DNA from 4 places in the Lysinibacillus irui genome. Region 3 is predicted to be linked to each of the others. Evidence: a T-box and tRNA genes for the amino acid it is inferred to sense, from the RefSeq annotation. Region 3 holds a T-box; the other regions hold tRNA genes.
What was found. The T-box of region 3 lies ahead of ileS (isoleucine--tRNA ligase). A T-box ahead of a tRNA ligase gene usually reads a tRNA of that ligase, here a tRNA-Ile.
Positions count from the first base shown of each region.

Region 1 (3,183 bases), 1.9 Mb from region 3:
TCTTTGGAAGCAGCACGCCAATTTTTTAGAATCTCTTTTGGACCTTCGACAACAATTGAAGAGATTACAAGATTAACAATAGAGCTTTCAACCATTTCATTAGATAACAAGTGAGGGAAATTATAAGACCTTCACTTGTTTTATTATAGATTTTAGGCTATAAAACATATCAAGAAAAATAATTGTTTTCTTTTGAAACAACAATTGATATAATATTTTGTAGGGCAATATTTTCTCTTACTTAACAAAAATATCTTTAAAAAGTAATAATTTCTTTTTTTTATAAAAAAGTATTGCACAATGTTAAAAAACGTTATACAATAATTCTTGTCTTGAAGGACAGGTAAACAACTTCAAAACAAGATACATAAAATAGTCTAGTGATGATGGCAAAGAGGTCACACCCGTTCCCATACCGAACACGGAAGTTAAGCTCTTTAGCGCCGATGGTAGTTGGGGGCTTCCCCCTGTGAGAGTAGGACGTCGCTAGGCATAATACCCAGGAGGATTAGCTCAGCTGGGAGAGCACCTGCCTTACAAGCAGGGGGTCGGCGGTTCGAGCCCGTCATCCTCCACCATATGCCGGTTTAGCTCAGCAGGTAGAGCAACTGACTTGTAATCAGTAGGTCGTGGGTTCGATTCCTATAGCCGGCACCATTTTTTCGAGCCATTAGCTCAGTTGGTAGAGCATCTGACTTTTAATCAGAGGGTCGAAGGTTCGAGTCCTTCATGGCTCACCATTTTGAAATAATAATAAGCGGGTGTGGCGGAATTGGCAGACGCACTAGACTTAGGATCTAGCGCCGCAAGGCGTGGGGGTTCGACTCCCTTCACCCGCACCATTATTTTCATTGCCAGATAAAAAAACTTATGCACATGCGGAAGTAGTTCAGTGGTAGAACACCACCTTGCCAAGGTGGGGGTCGCGAGTTCGAACCTCGTCTTCCGCTCCAAATGTGCCGGGGTGGCGGAACTGGCAGACGCACAGGACTTAAAATCCTGCGGTAGGTGACTACCGTACCGGTTCGATTCCGGTCCTCGGCACCATTTATTATGCGCCCGTAGCTCAATTGGATAGAGCGTCTGACTACGGATCAGAAGGTTATGGGTTCGACTCCTGTCGGGCGCGCCAAAAGAACGAACGGGAAGTAGCTCAGCTTGGTAGAGCACTTGGTTTGGGACCAAGGGGTCGCAGGTTCGAATCCTGTCTTCCCGACCATTTCCTAAAATTATGGGGCCTTAGCTCAGCTGGGAGAGCGCCTGCCTTGCACGCAGGAGGTCAGCGGTTCGATCCCGCTAGGCTCCACCATAGTAAATAACCAGTATAAAGATCCTGGCGGCGTAGCTCAGCTGGCTAGAGCGTACGGTTCATACCCGTAAGGTCGGGGGTTCGATCCCCTCTGCCGCCATCTTAAAGGACCTTTAGCTCAGTTGGTTAGAGCAGACGGCTCATAACCGTCCGGTCGCAGGTTCGAGTCCTGCAAGGTCCACCATTTATATAGTGTAACGGAGGTATACCCAAGTCTGGCTGAAGGGATCGGTCTTGAAAACCGACAGGCGGGTAACACCGCGCGGGGGTTCGAATCCCTCTACCTCCTCCAGTTTTAAATTTTTATAAATGGTGCTTTAAAAACTCGAAACAGAATATCATTATCGCGGGGTGGAGCAGTGGTAGCTCGTCGGGCTCATAACCCGAAGGTCGTTGGTTCAAATCCGGCCCCCGCAACCAAAAGGTCCCGTGGTGTAGCGGTTAACATGCCTGCCTGTCACGCAGGAGATCGCCGGTTCGATCCCGGTCGGGACCGCCATTATTATAATGAAAAACATGAGAAGCAAAAGAGTGAGCAAGCTTAGCATGGACGAAATGGGTCAGTAGCTCAGTTGGTAGAGCATTAGATTGAAGCTCTAAGTGTCGGCGGTTCGATTCCGTCCTGACCCACCATTTATGCGGGTGTAGTTTAATGGTAAAACCTCAGCCTTCCAAGCTGATGTCGTGGGTTCGATTCCCATCACCCGCTCCAAGGGCCTATAGCTCAGCTGGTTAGAGCGCACGCCTGATAAGCGTGAGGTCGATGGTTCGAGTCCATTTAGGCCCACCATTATTCCGAAGTAGCTCAGTTGGTAGTAGCACCTGACTGTTAATCAGGTTGTCGCAGGTTCGAGTCCTGCCTTCGGAGCCATTTTTTATTTGGGGAAGTACTCAAGAGGCTGAAGAGGCGCCCCTGCTAAGGGTGTAGGTCGGGTAACCGGCGCGAGGGTTCAAATCCCTCCTTCTCCGCCATTGGCCCGTTGGTCAAGTGGTTAAGACACCGCCCTTTCACGGCGGTAACACGGGTTCGAATCCCGTACGGGTCATACTAAGTGCAGTAGATGAAATTCATCTACTGCACTTTTTAATTTTAGTCATAGATTTATAATATAGCTACCATAAATTAAAGCCTACACAGGATAGTTTAATCTGTGTAGGCTTTTAATTTTACTAAGAAGCTATGAAATTCTACGTCCTTTTCCATATGGAATGCATAGAGGTGTACCAAATATTGGATCTGTCGTCATTTGGCAATCAAGGTCAAACACATGACTAACTAAATCAGTTGTCATAATTTCTTCTGGTTTACCTTGACGATAGACACCACGATCACGGACAGTAATAATATGATCGGCATAGCGACATGCGAGATTAATATCATGTAATACCATAATAATCGTTCGCTTTTGCTGTTGGTTTAACTCGTACAATAAATCTAAAACTTCTATCTGATGAGTTAAATCTAAGTATGTCGTAGGCTCGTCCAAAAGAATAATATCGGTATCTTGAGCAAGCGTCATAGCAATCCAAGCACGTTGACGTTGTCCTCCTGATAGCTCATCCACTGGTCTATCTTGTAAATGCTCTGTGCCTGTTGCTCTTAAGGCATTTAATACGATTTCTTCATCCTTTTCCGTCCACTGTTGACGCCAGCTTTGGTAAGGATAGCGACCTTGCTTCACAAGCTGTAGGACAGTTAGGCCTTCTGGTGCAACAGGGGATTGGGGAAGAATCGAAAGATTTCTAGCCACCTGCTTTGTTGATAATTTAAAAATATCCTCTCCATCTAATAGAACGGAACCTTTTTTAGGTTTTAATAATCGAGCGATGGAGCGTAGGAGTGTGGATTTACCACAGCCATTCGCTCCAATTAA
Region 1 covers NZ_CP113527.1:3,402,370-3,405,552, reverse strand. Annotated here, with positions in the region: gene OU989_RS17150 (cysteine desulfurase family protein) at 1-114, shown strand, start outside; rRNA gene rrf (5S ribosomal RNA) at 377-492, shown strand; tRNA gene OU989_RS17140 (tRNA-Val) at 503-578, shown strand; tRNA gene OU989_RS17135 (tRNA-Thr) at 582-657, shown strand; tRNA gene OU989_RS17130 (tRNA-Lys) at 665-740, shown strand; tRNA gene OU989_RS17125 (tRNA-Leu) at 758-842, shown strand; tRNA gene OU989_RS17120 (tRNA-Gly) at 879-953, shown strand; tRNA gene OU989_RS17115 (tRNA-Leu) at 959-1,047, shown strand; tRNA gene OU989_RS17110 (tRNA-Arg) at 1,056-1,132, shown strand; tRNA gene OU989_RS17105 (tRNA-Pro) at 1,143-1,219, shown strand; tRNA gene OU989_RS17100 (tRNA-Ala) at 1,234-1,309, shown strand; tRNA gene OU989_RS17095 (tRNA-Met) at 1,336-1,409, shown strand; tRNA gene OU989_RS17090 (tRNA-Ile) at 1,417-1,493, shown strand; tRNA gene OU989_RS17085 (tRNA-Ser) at 1,509-1,601, shown strand; tRNA gene OU989_RS17080 (tRNA-Met) at 1,655-1,729, shown strand; tRNA gene OU989_RS17075 (tRNA-Asp) at 1,733-1,808, shown strand; tRNA gene OU989_RS17070 (tRNA-Phe) at 1,867-1,942, shown strand; tRNA gene OU989_RS17065 (tRNA-Gly) at 1,948-2,021, shown strand; tRNA gene OU989_RS17060 (tRNA-Ile) at 2,023-2,099, shown strand; tRNA gene OU989_RS17055 (tRNA-Asn) at 2,104-2,180, shown strand; tRNA gene OU989_RS17050 (tRNA-Ser) at 2,191-2,281, shown strand; tRNA gene OU989_RS17045 (tRNA-Glu) at 2,284-2,355, shown strand; gene OU989_RS17040 (ABC transporter ATP-binding protein) at 2,488-3,183, opposite strand, start outside.
Region 1: it encodes a tRNA-Ile, which carries the amino acid that the T-box ahead of ileS (isoleucine--tRNA ligase) is inferred to sense. The anticodon was not compared.

Region 2 (3,183 bases), 680 kb from region 3:
GCGTTGTTGCAGGTGAAAGCGGTGGAATTAACCATGTCCAGTTGCCTGTAACTTCCCGTTCAGCCGATAGCTCTGCTTCCTCAAACAATTTAAACTGCTGAGCCGCTGTATGATGATCGACAATGCTTACCCCATCTTCTTTAAAGGAATGGAGAACTGCTATATTAAGCTCCACTAATGCACGATCACGCCAAAGAGAAGCTTGTTTGGTTGTATCAAGATTAAAAATCTCAGCAATAGCTGGTAGCATATTATAGCGGTCATGATCAGCTAAATTACGTGCTCCAATTTCTGTCCCCATATACCAACCATTAAAAGGAGCAGCTTGGTAATCAATGCCTGCCATTCGAAAACGCATACTCGAGATAATGGGTACAGCATACCATTTCATCTCTAATTTTTCTATTTCAGCTTCCTCTGGATGGCGGATTGGCACCTCTAAAATATATTCTGCTGGAATTGTAAACAGCCTTGGAGCTCGCCCATCTACTTGTATAACAAGTGGTAACACATCAAAAGCTGTTCTCTCACTTTTCCAGCCTAGCGTTTCACATACTTGTGTAAACGCAACAGAATGAGAATCACCTATAACACCTAATTCCGTTTCATAGCCCGCATAACGGATAAGTTGGTGATTCCAAATCCGTACTCGATCTGAGGCAAACACGGTTATTGTAGGGCGGATTTTCCCACTATTTGTTGCATAATCGATATGCTCTAGTAATTTTCGAAAAATATCCTCTTCGTCTAAAAGATCTCGTGCGTCTACTACATGCAATGACTGCCAAAACAAGCGTCCAATACATTTGTTACTATTACGCCATGCGACACGTGCTCCAAAAACTAGTTCCTCTGTTGTGGGGTAATATTCACCTTCACTCTTAATCTCTTGCAATCTATTCTCTAACCAAAGATCTGATTTATTTTGTTCTTTCTGATATTGACTTAAGAATTGCTCTATCTCCTGTATACTCATATCGATTCCTCCACTTACCCTCATATTAGAGCAACGATACGGCAAGCACCATGAAAATAGCTGTTGAAAAAACATACATATTGCATATATGAAATAGTTTGTTCAAATTTATTAGTGGGTGAAACATGTGATTGATAAATGGAACAGGACCTTGAAATGAGCTAAAGCACTTATACTGTCCTATGTTCACCATAAAAAAGCTACAGAACCTTTTAATGGTTTTATAGTCTTGGTTGAACATCTACATATAGAAAAAAGCATGTAACACACATCTGTGCTACATGCTTGATGACCCGTACGGGATTCGAACCCGTGTTACCGCCGTGAAAGGGCGGTGTCTTAACCACTTGACCAACGGGCCGTGGCTCCGAAGGCAGGACTCGAACCTGCGACAACCTGATTAACAGTCAGGTGCTACTACCAACTGAGCTACTTCGGAATAATGATGGGCCTAAATGGACTCGAACCATCGACCTCACGCTTATCAGGCGTGCGCTCTAACCAGCTGAGCTATAGGCCCATTTTGGAGCGGGTGATGAGAATCGAACTCACGACATCAGCTTGGAAGGCTGAGGTTTTACCATTAAACTACACCCGCAAATAATGGTGGGTCAGGACGGAATCGAACCGCCGACACTTAGAGCTTCAATCTAATGCTCTACCAACTGAGCTACTGACCCGAAATGGAGGAGGTAGAGGGATTCGAACCCCCGCGCGGTGTTACCCGCCTGTCGGTTTTCAAGACCGATCCCTTCAGCCAGACTTGGGTATACCTCCAAAAATATTGAAATGGTGGAGCCTAGCGGGATCGAACCGCTGACCTCCTGCGTGCAAGGCAGGCGCTCTCCCAGCTGAGCTAAGGCCCCATTTAAATAAAAGATGGTCGGAATGACAGGATTCGAACCTACGACCCCTTGGTCCCAAACCAAGTGCTCTACCAAGCTGAGCTACATTCCGTAAAATATATTTATTGGCGCGCCCGACAGGAGTCGAACCCATAACCTTCTGATCCGTAGTCAGACGCTCTATCCAATTGAGCTACGGGCGCTTAGTAAATAAAAATGATGAGCCATGAAGGACTCGAACCTTCGACCCTCTGATTAAAAGTCAGATGCTCTACCAACTGAGCTAATGGCTCGTTAAAGAAAAAAATGGCTGGGGTACTAGGATTCGAACCTAGGCATGACGGAATCAAAATCCGTTGCCTTACCGCTTGGCTATACCCCAATGTTGAAATGGGGCGACTGATGGGAATCGAACCCACGAATGTCGGAACCACAATCCGATGCGTTAACCACTTCGCCACAATCGCCACTATATAAATCATAACAGCTGTATATGAACGAGTACCTCAATACCTGGCAGGGGCAGTAGGAATCGAACCCACACCAAAGGTTTTGGAGACCTCTATTCTACCGTTGAACTATGCCCCTAAAATGGTGGAGGGGGACGGATTCGAACCGCCGAACCCTAAGGAGCGGATTTACAGTCCGCCGCGTTTAGCCACTTCGCTACCCCTCCAAGGGAATGGTGCCGGCGATAGGAGTCGAACCCACGACCTACTGATTACAAGTCAGTTGCTCTACCAACTGAGCTACACCGGCAAAAATAATGGCGGTCCCGACCGGGATCGAACCGGCGATCTCCTGCGTGACAGGCAGGCATGTTAACCGCTACACCACGGGACCATATGGTGGAGGATGACGGGCTCGAACCGCCGACCCCCTGCTTGTAAGGCAGGTGCTCTCCCAGCTGAGCTAATCCTCCACAAAAAATAAGCGAAGCGACGTCCTACTCTCACAGGGGGAAGCCCCCAACTACCATCGGCGCTAAAGAGCTTAACTTCCGTGTTCGGTATGGGAACGGGTGTGGCCTCTTTGCCATCATCACTTCACTTATTCAGTTGAAAGACTTATTCTTTCAAAACTAGATAAACGTACATTGAATGCTTCAAACAATTTGGTTAAGTCCTCGATCGATTAGTATTCGTCAGCTCCATGTGTCACCACACTTCCACCTCGAACCTATCTACCTCATCGTCTTTGAGGGATCTTACTTACTTGTGTAATGGGAAATCTCATCTTGAGGGGGGCTTCATGCTTAGATGCTTTCAGCACTTATCCCGTCCACACATAGCTACCCAGCGATGCCTTTGGCAAGACAACTGGTACACCAGCGGTGTGTCCATCCCGGTCCTCTCGTACTAA
Region 2 covers NZ_CP113527.1:221,945-225,127, reverse strand. Annotated here, with positions in the region: gene OU989_RS01150 (nitric oxide synthase oxygenase) at 1-976, opposite strand, end outside; tRNA gene OU989_RS01145 (tRNA-Glu) at 1,266-1,337, opposite strand; tRNA gene OU989_RS01140 (tRNA-Asn) at 1,339-1,415, opposite strand; tRNA gene OU989_RS01135 (tRNA-Ile) at 1,423-1,496, opposite strand; tRNA gene OU989_RS01130 (tRNA-Gly) at 1,501-1,574, opposite strand; tRNA gene OU989_RS01125 (tRNA-Phe) at 1,581-1,656, opposite strand; tRNA gene OU989_RS01120 (tRNA-Ser) at 1,661-1,753, opposite strand; tRNA gene OU989_RS01115 (tRNA-Ala) at 1,767-1,842, opposite strand; tRNA gene OU989_RS01110 (tRNA-Pro) at 1,857-1,933, opposite strand; tRNA gene OU989_RS01105 (tRNA-Arg) at 1,948-2,024, opposite strand; tRNA gene OU989_RS01100 (tRNA-Lys) at 2,042-2,114, opposite strand; tRNA gene OU989_RS01095 (tRNA-Gln) at 2,129-2,203, opposite strand; tRNA gene OU989_RS01090 (tRNA-His) at 2,213-2,288, opposite strand; tRNA gene OU989_RS01085 (tRNA-Trp) at 2,336-2,409, opposite strand; tRNA gene OU989_RS01080 (tRNA-Tyr) at 2,414-2,497, opposite strand; tRNA gene OU989_RS01075 (tRNA-Thr) at 2,505-2,580, opposite strand; tRNA gene OU989_RS01070 (tRNA-Asp) at 2,589-2,664, opposite strand; tRNA gene OU989_RS01065 (tRNA-Val) at 2,668-2,743, opposite strand; rRNA gene rrf (5S ribosomal RNA) at 2,755-2,870, opposite strand; rRNA gene OU989_RS01055 (23S ribosomal RNA) at 2,936-3,183, opposite strand, start outside.
Region 2: it encodes a tRNA-Ile, which carries the amino acid that the T-box ahead of ileS (isoleucine--tRNA ligase) is inferred to sense. The anticodon was not compared.

Region 3 (3,183 bases):
GAGCAGCCTTTTATTGAACAAGTGCTAAGCTGGCAGCGTGAGGTAGAGGATCGCTATGCACCCAAGTTGACCGATTTTCTTGACCCAAGGCAACGTTTTATTGTGTCATCGGTTATTGGACAGGACGACACTCTAAAGACAGCTTGTTCAGGGCTATTTGATGGAGCAGAGAGGCAGCGTATGCTCATTTTTCCTGCGTACTATGAAGCTACAGATGAAGACTTTCAACTGACAGCCTTTACCATCCAGTATCCGACTAAATTTATTCAACTGCGTCATCCAGATGTTTTAGGGGCATTGTTATCATTAGGCTTAAACCGTAGTAAATTCGGTGATATTCGTGTCAATGAGCAGCAGGTGCAATTCGTTGTCGCACAGGAGGTAGCGGATTATGTCCGTTTACATTTAACGGGTATTGGTAAAGTAAAGGTACATGTAGAATCACTAAAGGAAGACGCCCCACTGCTTATCAATGAGGAAGAGTGGTTTGAGGAAGCACATACAGTTTCTTCGATGCGTTTAGATGTGATCATTGCGACGATTTTAAATGTGTCACGCCAAAAGGCACAAGCATTAATTACTGGAAAAAAAGTGCGTGTCAATTGGACGGAGCGGGATACTGTCGCTTTTGAATTACAAGAGGGTGATATTTTATCGATACGTGGAAGCGGTCGTGTCAAAATTATTATGACAGAAGGCCGTACAAAAAAGGATAAAATCCGTCTACAAATCGGTCGATTGGCCCAAAAAAGCTGAAAGTGAAGTAAATTTCATTAATTTTTACTGCTAAGTTGTCGGAACAATTGTATAATAGAAACTACGAATGTACTTGTAAAGGAGAGAAGGATTGTATGCCATTATCACCTATTGATATACATAATAAGGAGTTTACAAAAGCTTTCAGAGGTTATGCTGAAGATGAAGTAAATGAATTTTTAGATCAGATTATTAAAGACTACGAAATTTTGCTTAGGGAAAAAAAGGAAGTCGTTAAGCAATTAGAAATGGCATTAGAACAAGCGAGGCATTTTAACTCCTTAGAAGAAACTTTGCAGAAATCTATTGTAGTAGCGCAAGAAGCTGCAGATGAAGTGCGAAGAAATTCACAAAAAGAGGCTAAACTCATTTTGAAAGAAGCAGAGAAAAATGCTGATCGAATTGTCAATGAAGCTTTAACGAAGGCTCGTAAGGTAACGATTGAAATTGATGAGCTAAAAAAACAATCTAAGGTTTTCCGTAATCGTTTTAAGATGCTTGTAGAGGCACAGCTTGACTTATTGAATGCAGATGACTGGGATCATTTGCTACAATACGATATTGATTTAACTGAAATTCAGGCGTCTGTTGAGGAAGCACAGGAGTCCGAAGATATGTAACTTTTCTTTTACAATTGAAACTTGACGCGATTGTATGAATTTCATATACTTTGTAATAGTAATTATTTTGAACAGATACGCATAGAGGCAGAGACGAAGACAGTATTTGTTAGGCGTAGTGAAGCGATTTGGGGACAGTGCGAGCCCAAACATGCAACTAACATTGAACATCACTTCTGAGCTAAATAGCTGAAAAAAGTAAGTTATTTCGTGTTGCACGACGTTAACGTGCTTGAAAGAGGTAGTACAATAATTTTTGTGCTACAAGTAGGGTGGTACCGCGAGTAGAAGCTTCTCGTCCCTTAGTGGGATTGAGGGCTTTTTTTATTTGTTTGCGAATCGTTTTAGCTGAATTTGCCAATAACTGTCCTATGTGAAAAATGTCTATTATGCTTGTGGAAAATAAAGGAGGAATTTTAAATGGTTGAATACAAAGATACATTATTAATGCCAAAAACAGATTTTCCAATGCGCGGAAATCTTCCAGCAAATGAGCCAAAAATGCAAGATAAATGGAATGACATGGATATTAACAAATTACAAATGGAACGTACTGAAGGTCGTCCAGAGTTTGTCCTACATGATGGTCCTCCATATGCAAATGGTGATATCCACATCGGCCATGCATTAAATAAAGTATTGAAAGATATGATTACACGTCACCGCTCCATGACTGGCTACCATGTTAATTATATTCCTGGTTGGGATACGCATGGTTTACCAATTGAGCAAGCATTGACAAACAAAGGTGTAAAGCGTAAAGAAATGTCAGTAGCAGCATTCCGCCAACTTTGTGAAGAATATGCGTATGAACAAATTGACAATCAACGTACGCAATTCCGACGTCTAGGCATTCGCGGTGATTGGGAAAATCCATATATTACATTGAAACCTGAATTTGAAGCACGTCAAATTGAAGTGTTTGGTAAAATGGCGGAAAAAGGTTACATCTATAAAGGGTTAAAACCAGTTTATTGGTCTCCATCTTCTGAATCTGCTTTGGCAGAAGCTGAAATTGAATACAAGGATATCAAATCACCATCGATTTATGTAAGCTTTGCTATTAAGGATGCGAAAGGTGTTGTTCCAGCAGATGCTAAATTTATCATTTGGACAACAACTCCTTGGACATTACCAGCAAACTTAGGGATTTCTTTGAACCCTGAATTTATCTATGTAGTAGTTGCTGTGGCAACTAAAAAATTCATTATCGCTAAAGAATTATTAGAGTCAGTGGCAACTGCTCTTGAATGGGAAAACTATGAGGTTGTTCAAGAAGTAAAAGGGGATGCACTAGATCGTATTGTAGCCCAACATCCATTCTATGATCGAGAATCTCTTGTGATGGTTGGAGATCATGTTACTGCAGATGCGGGTACAGGTTGTGTTCATACAGCGCCAGGACACGGGGAAGATGATTATCATATTAGTAAACAATATGGCTTAGGCATTCTTAGTCCTCTTGATAATAGTGGCTGCTATACAGAAGAAGCACCTGGTTTTGAAGGCGTATTTTATAATGATGCCAATAAACTAGTAACAGAAAAACTTAAAGAAGTGGATGCATTAGAAAGTCTTAGTTTCATTACACACTCTTATCCACATGACTGGCGTACAAAAAAACCAGTTATTTATCGTGCCACACCACAATGGTTTGCATCTGTTGAAGCATTCCGTGGTGAGTTACTTGAGGCTGTTAAAGCAACAACGTTCACACCAGCTTGGGGAGAAACACGCCTTTATAATATGATTCGTGACCGTGGAGACTGGGTAATTTCACGTCAACGTGCTTGGGGCGTGCCAATTC
Region 3 covers NZ_CP113527.1:897,798-900,980, forward strand. Annotated here, with positions in the region: gene OU989_RS04250 (YlmH family RNA-binding protein) at 1-756, shown strand, start outside; gene OU989_RS04255 (DivIVA domain-containing protein) at 852-1,376, shown strand; T-box leader at 1,458-1,682, shown strand; gene ileS (isoleucine--tRNA ligase) at 1,797-3,183, shown strand, end outside.

Region 4 (3,183 bases), 1.9 Mb from region 3:
TTGAAAGTATTGAACAGGGGCAACCTCATAATCGTATACAAGTAGATGAACATACTACCGCTGAAGCACTTAGCTCACTTGAAAGAATGCTTGTACGGGGGTAACAAGAAGAATTTTAAAAGCAGACATGTTGTTGTATCAATATTTCTGCTTTTTTTGTAAAGTTAAGGAGTTATGAAAAACGTCGTTCATTTTTTGATATGACTTATACTTTTTCATTAAGGATGTTGGGAATTAAATGAAATCCATTTACTTGTAGAAATTGACATGGATTTATTTTCTATGATAATGTCGATTTGGAGGTGATAATCAATGGCTTTTCAATCGAAAAATATATTTATCAATTTACCAGTAAAAGATCTTAACAAATCAATCAACTTTTTTAAAGACTTAGGTTTTGAATTCAATCAACAATTTAGTGATGAAACAACAGCTTCAATGATTATTAGCGAAAATATCTTTGCATTAATAATGGTAGAAGAACGATTCAAAGGATTTACAAAGAAGGAGATTGCAGATACAGCTACTTCTGCAGAGGCGATATTATGTCTTTCCGCTGAAAACCGAGAACAAGTAGATCAATTAGTAAATAAAGCACTAGCCTCTGGTGGTAAACCTTACAGTAAACCACAAGATCACGGATTTATGTACGGCTGGGGATTCCAAGATGTAGATGGGCATATTTGGGAAGTAGTATATATGGATGAAAGCGCACTAAATAATGAGTAATTATATATCTATCTAAATATAAAAAAAACAGTAGCTGCAAATGCAGTTACTGTTTTTTAGTATGACCCGTACGGGATTCGAACCCGTGTTACCGCCGTGAAAGGGCGGTGTCTTAACCACTTGACCAACGGGCCAATGGCGGAGAAGGAGGGATTTGAACCCTCGCGCCGGTTACCCGACCTACACCCTTAGCAGGGGCGCCTCTTCAGCCTCTTGAGTACTTCCCCAAATAAAAAATGGCTCCGAAGGCAGGACTCGAACCTGCGACAACCTGATTAACAGTCAGGTGCTACTACCAACTGAGCTACTTCGGAATAATGGTGGGCCTAAATGGACTCGAACCATCGACCTCACGCTTATCAGGCGTGCGCTCTAACCAGCTGAGCTATAGGCCCTTGGAGCGGGTGATGGGAATCGAACCCACGACATCAGCTTGGAAGGCTGAGGTTTTACCATTAAACTACACCCGCATAAATGGTGGGTCAGGACGGAATCGAACCGCCGACACTTAGAGCTTCAATCTAATGCTCTACCAACTGAGCTACTGACCCATTTCGTCCATGCTAAGCTTGCTCACTCTTTTGCTTCTCATGTTTTTCATTATAATAATGGCGGTCCCGACCGGGATCGAACCGGCGATCTCCTGCGTGACAGGCAGGCATGTTAACCGCTACACCACGGGACCTTTTGGTTGCGGGGGCCGGATTTGAACCAACGACCTTCGGGTTATGAGCCCGACGAGCTACCACTGCTCCACCCCGCGATAATGATATTCTGTTTCGAGTTTTTAAAGCACCATTTATAAAAATTTAAAACTGGAGGAGGTAGAGGGATTCGAACCCCCGCGCGGTGTTACCCGCCTGTCGGTTTTCAAGACCGATCCCTTCAGCCAGACTTGGGTATACCTCCGTTACACTATATAAATGGTGGACCTTGCAGGACTCGAACCTGCGACCGGACGGTTATGAGCCGTCTGCTCTAACCAACTGAGCTAAAGGTCCTTTAAGATGGCGGCAGAGGGGATCGAACCCCCGACCTTACGGGTATGAACCGTACGCTCTAGCCAGCTGAGCTACGCCGCCAGGATCTTTATACTGGTTATTTACTATGGTGGAGCCTAGCGGGATCGAACCGCTGACCTCCTGCGTGCAAGGCAGGCGCTCTCCCAGCTGAGCTAAGGCCCCATAATTTTAGGAAATGGTCGGGAAGACAGGATTCGAACCTGCGACCCCTTGGTCCCAAACCAAGTGCTCTACCAAGCTGAGCTACTTCCCGTTCGTTCTTTTGGCGCGCCCGACAGGAGTCGAACCCATAACCTTCTGATCCGTAGTCAGACGCTCTATCCAATTGAGCTACGGGCGCATAATAAATGGTGCCGAGGACCGGAATCGAACCGGTACGGTAGTCACCTACCGCAGGATTTTAAGTCCTGTGCGTCTGCCAGTTCCGCCACCCCGGCACATTTGGAGCGGAAGACGAGGTTCGAACTCGCGACCCCCACCTTGGCAAGGTGGTGTTCTACCACTGAACTACTTCCGCATGTGCATAAGTTTTTTTATCTGGCAATGAAAATAATGGTGCGGGTGAAGGGAGTCGAACCCCCACGCCTTGCGGCGCTAGATCCTAAGTCTAGTGCGTCTGCCAATTCCGCCACACCCGCTTATTATTATTTCAAAATGGTGAGCCATGAAGGACTCGAACCTTCGACCCTCTGATTAAAAGTCAGATGCTCTACCAACTGAGCTAATGGCTCGAAAAAATGGTGCCGGCTATAGGAATCGAACCCACGACCTACTGATTACAAGTCAGTTGCTCTACCTGCTGAGCTAAACCGGCATATGGTGGAGGATGACGGGCTCGAACCGCCGACCCCCTGCTTGTAAGGCAGGTGCTCTCCCAGCTGAGCTAATCCTCCTGGGTATTATGCCTAGCGACGTCCTACTCTCACAGGGGGAAGCCCCCAACTACCATCGGCGCTAAAGAGCTTAACTTCCGTGTTCGGTATGGGAACGGGTGTGACCTCTTTGCCATCATCACTAGACTTGCACGTAGATGTGCTGTCTTCTGCATTACAATAAGGATATAGCATTCTTAGCAGAAGTTCCTATATGTTAAGCTTCAAAATACAGTATGTATAAAAGCTCTTATGAAAGAGTTGTTCTTTCAAAACTGGATAAACGTACATTGACTGCTTCAAACAATTTGGTTAAGTCCTCGATCGATTAGTATTCGTCAGCTCCATGTGTCACCACACTTCCACCTCGAACCTATCTACCTCATCGTCTTTGAGGGATCTTACTTACTTGCGTAATGGGAAATCTCATCTTGAGGGGGGCTTCATGCTTAGATGCTTTCAGCACTTATCCCGTCCACACATAGCTACCCAGCGATGCCTTTGGCAAGACAACTGGTACACCAGCGGTGTGTCCATCCCGGTCCTCTCGTACTAAGGAC
Region 4 covers NZ_CP113527.1:3,410,015-3,413,197, forward strand. Annotated here, with positions in the region: gene nadA (quinolinate synthase NadA) at 1-104, shown strand, start outside; gene OU989_RS17170 (VOC family protein) at 313-729, shown strand; tRNA gene OU989_RS17175 (tRNA-Glu) at 792-863, opposite strand; tRNA gene OU989_RS17180 (tRNA-Ser) at 866-956, opposite strand; tRNA gene OU989_RS17185 (tRNA-Asn) at 967-1,043, opposite strand; tRNA gene OU989_RS17190 (tRNA-Ile) at 1,048-1,124, opposite strand; tRNA gene OU989_RS17195 (tRNA-Gly) at 1,126-1,199, opposite strand; tRNA gene OU989_RS17200 (tRNA-Phe) at 1,205-1,280, opposite strand; tRNA gene OU989_RS17205 (tRNA-Asp) at 1,339-1,414, opposite strand; tRNA gene OU989_RS17210 (tRNA-Met) at 1,418-1,492, opposite strand; tRNA gene OU989_RS17215 (tRNA-Ser) at 1,546-1,638, opposite strand; tRNA gene OU989_RS17220 (tRNA-Ile) at 1,654-1,730, opposite strand; tRNA gene OU989_RS17225 (tRNA-Met) at 1,738-1,811, opposite strand; tRNA gene OU989_RS17230 (tRNA-Ala) at 1,838-1,913, opposite strand; tRNA gene OU989_RS17235 (tRNA-Pro) at 1,928-2,004, opposite strand; tRNA gene OU989_RS17240 (tRNA-Arg) at 2,015-2,091, opposite strand; tRNA gene OU989_RS17245 (tRNA-Leu) at 2,100-2,188, opposite strand; tRNA gene OU989_RS17250 (tRNA-Gly) at 2,194-2,268, opposite strand; tRNA gene OU989_RS17255 (tRNA-Leu) at 2,305-2,389, opposite strand; tRNA gene OU989_RS17260 (tRNA-Lys) at 2,407-2,482, opposite strand; tRNA gene OU989_RS17265 (tRNA-Thr) at 2,490-2,565, opposite strand; tRNA gene OU989_RS17270 (tRNA-Val) at 2,569-2,644, opposite strand; rRNA gene rrf (5S ribosomal RNA) at 2,655-2,770, opposite strand; rRNA gene OU989_RS17280 (23S ribosomal RNA) at 2,932-3,183, opposite strand, start outside.
Region 4: it encodes a tRNA-Ile, which carries the amino acid that the T-box ahead of ileS (isoleucine--tRNA ligase) is inferred to sense. The anticodon was not compared.